Linked DNA regions of Hahella chejuensis KCTC 2396. Each later gene encodes a partner of the first gene's protein in a complex. Links are inferred from orthologs where the notes say so. Each region holds a gene or a part of one and is shown on either strand. Other genes may lie near its edges.

Region 1 (3,978 bases):
TTCCCGCTCAGCCCCTTTATATGCTGTCGCACCGACAACACATGCTGCTTCAGGTAATCAATCCGCGCGCTGTCGTCGCTGGCGTTATGATACTGCTCGTAGGCCACAAGACTGACTTTCGAGTCAACAACGACATTTTTGTTTTCTGGAAGGCGAATAATCACATCTGGTTGTATACGGCGCCCAGCTTCATTTCTTTGCGCGCTCTGCACCTCGTACTCGCGCCCCTTCACCAACCCCGAACGTTCCAGAATGCGCTCCAGTATGACTTCGCCCCAGGTTCCAGCGGCCTTGTTGTCGCCTTTCAGCGCATTGGTCAGCTTGATAGCGTCGTCACTGATACGCTCGTTCAGCGTCTGGAGCTTCTTAATTTCCGCAGACAACGAGAAACGCTGCTGCGCTTCCTTGTCGTAGACGTCCTCAACTTTCTTGCGAAAGTCATTCAGCTGCGTATTTAAGGGGTCGAGAATAGTCTTCAGATTATTCTGACTAAATTCGGACAGTTTCTGTGTACTACTTTCGAAGATGCGATTGGCGAGCAGTTGAAACTCTTGCGTCAGCGCCTCACGCGAGGCTTCCAACAACTTCAGTTTCTCCTGGTGATGCAACTGTTCTTTTGCTGCGGCGGTTTTCAAAGACGCCAGCTCGCTCTGAGCAGCGCTGAGCGCCTGCGTTAACTCAGACAAGTTTGCGTCTTTGTCTTTGGCCGCCGCCTCCACTTGGACATAGCGCTCATGGATTGACTCCATTCGCGCCCTCACGGCAGCGTTACTTTGCTGCAGCACGCCCACTTCCCGCTGCATAGACTCACATCGCTGCGTTTTCTCAGCGCACGCTTCCTGAAGGCGCGCCACTTCCTCCTCACGAGCCAGCAGCTTTTCGATTATCTGGGCGTTGCGCAGCTCAAGGTCTCTACGCTGGCGACGCTGCCTCATCATTCCTATTAGCGCCAGAAGCGCGACGGCAAGCCCTATCCCCCCCGCCGCCAGGTAGGGCCAATATAGTTGTAATAACGCCATTACTTCTTCTTTTATTGCAGGCCTTTTTCTTTCAGTTCTTTTAATTGATCTCGCAACTGCGCCGCTTTTTCAAATTCCAGATTGCGGGCGGCTTCGTACATAGCGGTTTCCAGCTTCTGCAGCATCTTCGCGTATTCTTGCGGGGTTCTCGCTTCAGCTTCCACATTATAGGAAGAGGCCGTTTCCGCCACCCTGCGCTGCGAGGCGCCTTTCTTGGAGCCCGGCACTCGCGCACCTTCCATAATGTCGGCGACTTTTTTGTCCAGGCCGCGCGGAATGACGCCGTGTTCTTCGTTATAGCTGATCTGTTTATTACGCCGCCGCTCGGTTTCATCCATCGCTCGCTGCATGGAGCCGGTGATTTTATCCGCATACAGGATCGCTTTGCCGCGTACGTTCCGCGCCGCCCGGCCGATAGTCTGGATCAGTGAACGATCCGAACGCAGGAAACCTTCTTTGTCCGCGTCCAAAATGGCGACCAGGGAAACTTCCGGCATGTCCAAACCTTCACGCAGCAGGTTGATGCCCACCAGTACGTCAAACTCGCCCAGACGCAAATCTCGAATGATTTCAACCCGCTCTACGGTCTCCACATCAGAGTGCAGGTAACGCACACGAACGCCTTTGTCCAACAGGAAGTCCGTCAGATCTTCCGCCATTCTCTTGGTCAAAGTGGTCACCAGCACCCGCTCGTTACGCTCCACCCGATCATGGATCTGCCCTAACAGATCATCAACCTGAGTAGACGCCGGCAGCACCTCAATGTCCGGATCAACCAGACCTGTGGGACGCACCACCTGCTCCACTACTTGTCCTTGATGGTCCGCCTCGTAGTTTCCGGGCGTCGCCGACACAAAAATCATCTGTGGCGCCAGACGCTCCCACTCGTCAAAGCGTAAAGGACGATTATCCAACGCGGACGGCAATCGGAACCCGTAAGACACCAATGTTTCCTTACGGGAACGGTCCCCGCGATACATGGCGCCGATCTGTGGAATCGTTACGTGAGACTCGTCAATAAACAGCAGCGCATCAGAAGGCAGGTAGTCAAATAAAGTAGGCGGTGGTTCTCCCGCCTGACGACCAGAGAGATACCGAGAGTAATTCTCGATGCCGTTGCAATAGCCCAGCTCGTACATCATCTCCAGATCATATCTGGTGCGCTCTTCCAACCGCTGAGCCTCCAGCAATTTGCTGGAGCCGCGAAACTGCTGCAAACGCTCCTGCAGCTCCGTCTTTATCTGTTCCGTCGCATCCAGTATGACCTGACGCGGCGTGGCGTAGTGAGTTTTCGGATAGATCGTCGCCCGCGGTACGCGCCGGTAAACCTCACCGGTTAAAGGATCAAACCAGGACAGCGATTCGATTTCGTCGTCAAACAGCTCGATGCGCAGCGCATCTGACTCAGATTCCGCAGGAAATACATCAATAACGTCGCCTCTCACCCGGTAGTTAGCACGGTGTAACTCCAAGTCATTACGGGTGTATTGCAATTCAGCCAAACGGCGCAGCAGAGAACGCTGATCAACCTTGTCGCCCCGATCCAGATGCAACATCATCTTTTTGTAGGACTGCGGATCGCCCAAACCATAGATCGCAGAGACAGTGGCGACGATCACCACATCTTTACGCTCCATCAGCGCTTTGGTCGCCGACAGACGCATTTGCTCAATGTGGTCGTTAATGGAGGAATCTTTTTCGATATAGGTGTCGGAAGACGGTACATAGGCTTCCGGCTGATAGTAATCGTAGTAGGAAACAAAGTATTCCACTGCGTTATCAGGGAAAAACTCTTTGAACTCTCCGTACAGCTGCGCCGCCAGGGTTTTGTTGTGAGCCATCACCATAGCGGGGCGCTGCATTTCCGCAATCACGTTGGCCATGGTGAACGTTTTCCCTGAACCGGTAACCCCCAGCAATGTCTGATGCAGCAGGCCGTCGCGCAGTCCATCCACTAACCCGGCGATGGCGCCAGGCTGATCGCCCGCCGGTTGATAATTCGCTTTAAGCTGAAACTTTTGCATTACTCACTTACGTATGAATCGACGACATTGTAGAATTATACCGTTTGGCCATTGATTGGGCGCGCCGTTCGCCTTCATTCAAGCCATTGGCCAACTTACCAAGCTTAACCACCAAAATCGAGGAATTACTCCGTTGGAAATCGATCTCTCACGCCGTGTTCAAGCAATCAAACCCTCTCCCACTCTGGCTGTCACCAACCGCGCGGCGGAACTTAAAGCCGCCGGGAAAGATATTATTGGTTTAGGCGCCGGAGAACCTGATTTTGACACCCCCCAGCATATCAAGGACGCAGCTATCGCCGCGATTAACGCAGGCCAGACCAAATATACCGCAGTCGATGGAACCCCTGCACTAAAGAACGCGATTATCAGCAAATTCCAACGCGATAATAATCTGAATTACGAAGCCAACCAGATTCTGGTCTCCAGCGGGGGCAAGCAAAGCTTTTTCAATCTGGCGTTGGCGCTGCTGAACGAAGGCGATGAGGTTATTATCCCTGCGCCTTATTGGGTGTCCTATCCTGATATGGTGATCGTCGCTGACGGCAAACCCGTCATCATTGAAACCAGCGAAGCGACGCGCTTTAAAATCACCGCAGAGCAACTAGACGCCGCTATCACCAGCAAAACCAAGCTGGTTGTATTGAACAGCCCGTCTAACCCAACCGGTATGGCGTACAGTAAAGATGAGCTGGCTGCGCTGGGCGAGGTGCTGCGCAAGCATCCCTCTGTGATGGTGGCGACTGACGACATGTACGAGCATACGCTGTGGACTGGCGAGGACTTCGTCAATATCTTGAGTGTTTGCCCAGACCTTTATGATCGCACTTTTGTTCTGAATGGCGTTTCCAAAGCTTATTCCATGACTGGCTGGCGCATCGGTTACGCGGCAGGGCCCGCCAAGGCGATTGCGGCCATGAAAAAAGTGCAGTCGC
Region 2 (2,955 bases), 4.4 Mb from region 1 along the record:
ACTTCTTTAGCGAAACGCTCTGGGGCTTCGCCCAGACCAGGGAAGTTTTTCGGCCAGGAAGTCACCAACTTCCATTGAATGGTTTGCTTGGGCGCCTGCTGGGCAACCGGGGCCGCCGCTTCCTTCTCGGCGGAGCATCCGCCCAGAAGCATTCCCAACATGCCTGCGCCCATCAGGGAAAACAGATAGCGTCTTTTCATTCGATTGCGTTTCCTTTGTCTTTATTCTTATGTGATCTCGGCGCCTTGCGCAGCCAAGCATCCAGCGCCAGCCGCCAGGCCATCTAAAAAGGCGGATAAAACCTGCTTAGATGAGCCGACGAAAAGGCTGCGTTCCGCAGTATAACTCGATTATCCGGCAAAAGGACACTGGCGAAGCGCACGCAAAATCTAACGGATCAGTTAACAGCCAGGCCGATCAAATCGCTTCCAGTTTGGCGTATGAAAGCACCAGCCACTTACTGCCCTGATCGTCGAAGTTCACCTGAATCCGGGAATGCGGACCACTGCCTTCATAGTTCAGCACAACGCCTTCACCAAACTTTTCATGTCGCACCCGCTGCCCAAGAGAAATACCTGACTGTTGCGCAGACTCGCCAATCGCGCCATGCGCAGGCCCACGATCCCAAAACATAGGTTTGCTCACGACGGAGCGTAAGCGCACTTCACGCAATAGCTCATTGGGGATTTCGCGGACAAAACGAGAAATGGAGTGATATTTATCCTGGCCATACAAACGGCGACTTTCTGCAAAAGTAAGCACCAACTTCTCCATGGCGCGAGTAATGCCGACGTAGCACAACCGGCGTTCTTCCTCCAAACGTCCCGCCTCTTCCAAAGCCATCGAATGAGGAAACAGCTCTTCCTCCATGCCTGTCAGAAACACCAGGGGAAACTCCAAACCTTTGGCGGAGTGCAATGTCATCAGTTGCACCGCATCCTGATCCACCTCCGCCTGACGCTCGCCTGCGTCCAGCGCCGCCTGGGTCAGGAACTCCGCCAAGGGCGATTCATTGTCGAGTGTTTCGTACTCGGCAACCGCATTCACCAGTTCCAGCAGGTTTTCCTTGCGCGCTTCCGCCTTATCTCCCTTTTCATTGGCGTGATGCTCCAATATGCCGCTGACTTCCAGCATATGCTTGGTGAGATCCTGCAAACTGTTCTCTTTCGCAAATTCGCGCAGATTTTCGACTATTTCAATAAAATGCTTCAGCCCAGCTCCCGCTTTGCCTTTGATTAAGCCTGCGCTGACCGCCGCCACAGAAGTCCGCCATAACGACCCTCTGCGCTCGCGCGCTGCGTCGCGCAAGGTTTCCAACGACTTGGCGCCAACGCCGCGAGACGGAATGTTGACCACCCGCTCAAAGGCGGCGTCATCATCCGCGAAATGGGCCAGGCGCAAATACGCCACTGCGTTTTTAACCTCCAGACGATCATAGAAGCGTAAACCGCCATATATCCGATATGGCACGCCGTGGCGGATCAACGCTTCTTCCAATACCCGCGACTGCACGTTGGACCGGTACAACAGCGCCACTTCCGAACGCGACCGCCCCTGATTCACCCATGACTGCACGGATTCGACAATATAGTTGGCTTCATCCTGCTCGTTAAACGCAGCGTACACGTCAATCGCTTCGCCTTCGCCCTGATCCGTCCATAGCTGTTTGCCCAGACGACTGGGGTTGTGGGCAATGACGTGGTTGGCGGCCCGCAGAATGGTCTGCGTTGACCGGTAGTTCTGCTCAAGGCGCACCAGCGCCGCTTCGCCGAAGTCATTCTGGAAACGCTGAATATTCTCAATCTTGGCGCCGCGCCAGCCGTAGATGGACTGGTCGTCGTCTCCGACCACGGTCATGGGAACGCGGTCCCCCGCCAACACGCGCAGCCACGCATATTGAATGGTGTTGGTATCCTGAAACTCGTCAACCAGAATATGCTGGAAGCGCTGCTGATAGTGCCGCAACAGATCCGGCTTTTGCAGCCAGAGTTCATGAGAGCGCAGCAATAACTCGCCAAAGTCCACCAACCCGCTCTGCCGACAATATTCGTCGTAGCGCTGGTATATCTTGTTCATGGTCTGCCGCCAGGCGTCGCTACCCGGTTCAATATTATCCGGTCGCAGCCCTTCGTCTTTCTGGCTGTTGATAAAATACTGCGCCTGGCGCGCAGGCCACTTGGACTCATCCAGTCCCAATTCGCGAATCACTCGCTTCAGCATGCGCTGCTGGTCATCTGAGTCGATCACCTGGAAGTTTTCCGGCAAACCGGCTTCTCGCCAGTGCGCGCGCAGCAGTCTGTGCGCCAGGCTGTGAAAGGTTCCCAGCCACATTCCACGCGTCGGTATATGCAACAGCGACTCCACCCGCTCACGCATTTCCCGCGCCGCCTTGTTGGTGAACGTCACCGCCATTATTGCGTGAGCGCCAATACGCTCGACTTGAATCAACCATGCCATGCGGTGCACAAGAACGCGGGTTTTGCCGCTGCCGGCGCCGGCCAGCACCAGCAGGTTGCGAGCGCTGGCGGTAACCGCCTCACGTTGAGCATCGTTAAGCGGGTCCAAAACCGCCGTTACGTCCATTGCTGAGACTTACCTCTCTTTGTTTGAAGGGCTTTGTTGTTAACGGCTTTCCGCGAAAGACACGCCAGGAAATTAAACCGCAGACTCATCTCCGATTTTATTCGAAGTGCTTGTGCGCGAGTTCACTATCGGGTTAAATGGGACAACGAACAAAAAATAACAAAATGTTACATACAATAAGCACACTGAACCGCCAACCGGAGTCGCCGCCTTGCACATTTGCGGCGATTAATACTGGATAATTTTACAGCCCATTACAACATTGCATCGCTGCTTTCCAGGTTCGCCGACCGTCAAAAGCAGATATGACGGGTTTGTTTGTGCGGCGGGATTCCAGTGAAATCGGACAATTATACTAACATGCACCCCGGG

What was found. Proteins that work in one complex are often made in the same cells at the same time.
Region 2: the proteins of uvrB (region 1) and uvrD are in contact, whole or in part, in a crystal structure (PDB 7EGT), measured with the Thermus thermophilus proteins. The link is inferred for Hahella chejuensis KCTC 2396 from one-to-one orthologs. Residues at the interface, in WP_096411307.1 of Thermus thermophilus: Glu23, Leu25, Arg26, Asp27, Gly28, Glu29, Arg30, Phe31, Arg55, Glu326, Asp327, Phe328, Glu379, Ser382, Gln383, His398, Gly400, Arg401; in WP_096412145.1 of Thermus thermophilus: His654, Arg656, Phe657, Gln666, Asp668, Glu669, Lys680, Arg681, Leu682, Ser683, Lys685, Tyr686, Ala687.

What each region holds. Positions count from the first base shown.
Region 1 is NC_007645.1:5,107,834-5,111,811, forward strand. The notes cover bases 538-3,454. They hold uvrB (excinuclease ABC subunit UvrB), read right to left. Parts: upstream 3,044-3,454; coding sequence 1,031-3,043; downstream 538-1,030. Other genes in these bases: rmuC (DNA recombination protein RmuC), read right to left, coding at 538-1,019; HCH_RS22335 (pyridoxal phosphate-dependent aminotransferase), read left to right, coding at 3,177-3,454. Also shown: more of rmuC, read right to left, coding at 1-537; more of HCH_RS22335, read left to right, coding at 3,455-3,978. UniProt on the Escherichia coli protein: The UvrABC repair system catalyzes the recognition and processing of DNA lesions. A damage recognition complex composed of 2 UvrA and 2 UvrB subunits scans DNA for abnormalities.
Region 2 is NC_007645.1:734,693-737,647, reverse strand. It holds uvrD (DNA helicase II), read right to left. Parts: upstream 2,584-2,955; coding sequence 418-2,583; downstream 1-417. Other genes in the region: HCH_RS03355 (TRAP transporter substrate-binding protein), read right to left, coding at 1-200. UniProt on the Escherichia coli protein: A helicase with DNA-dependent ATPase activity. Unwinds DNA duplexes with 3'-5' polarity. Translocates on single-stranded DNA with 3'-5' polarity. Initiates unwinding more efficiently from a nicked substrate than double-stranded DNA.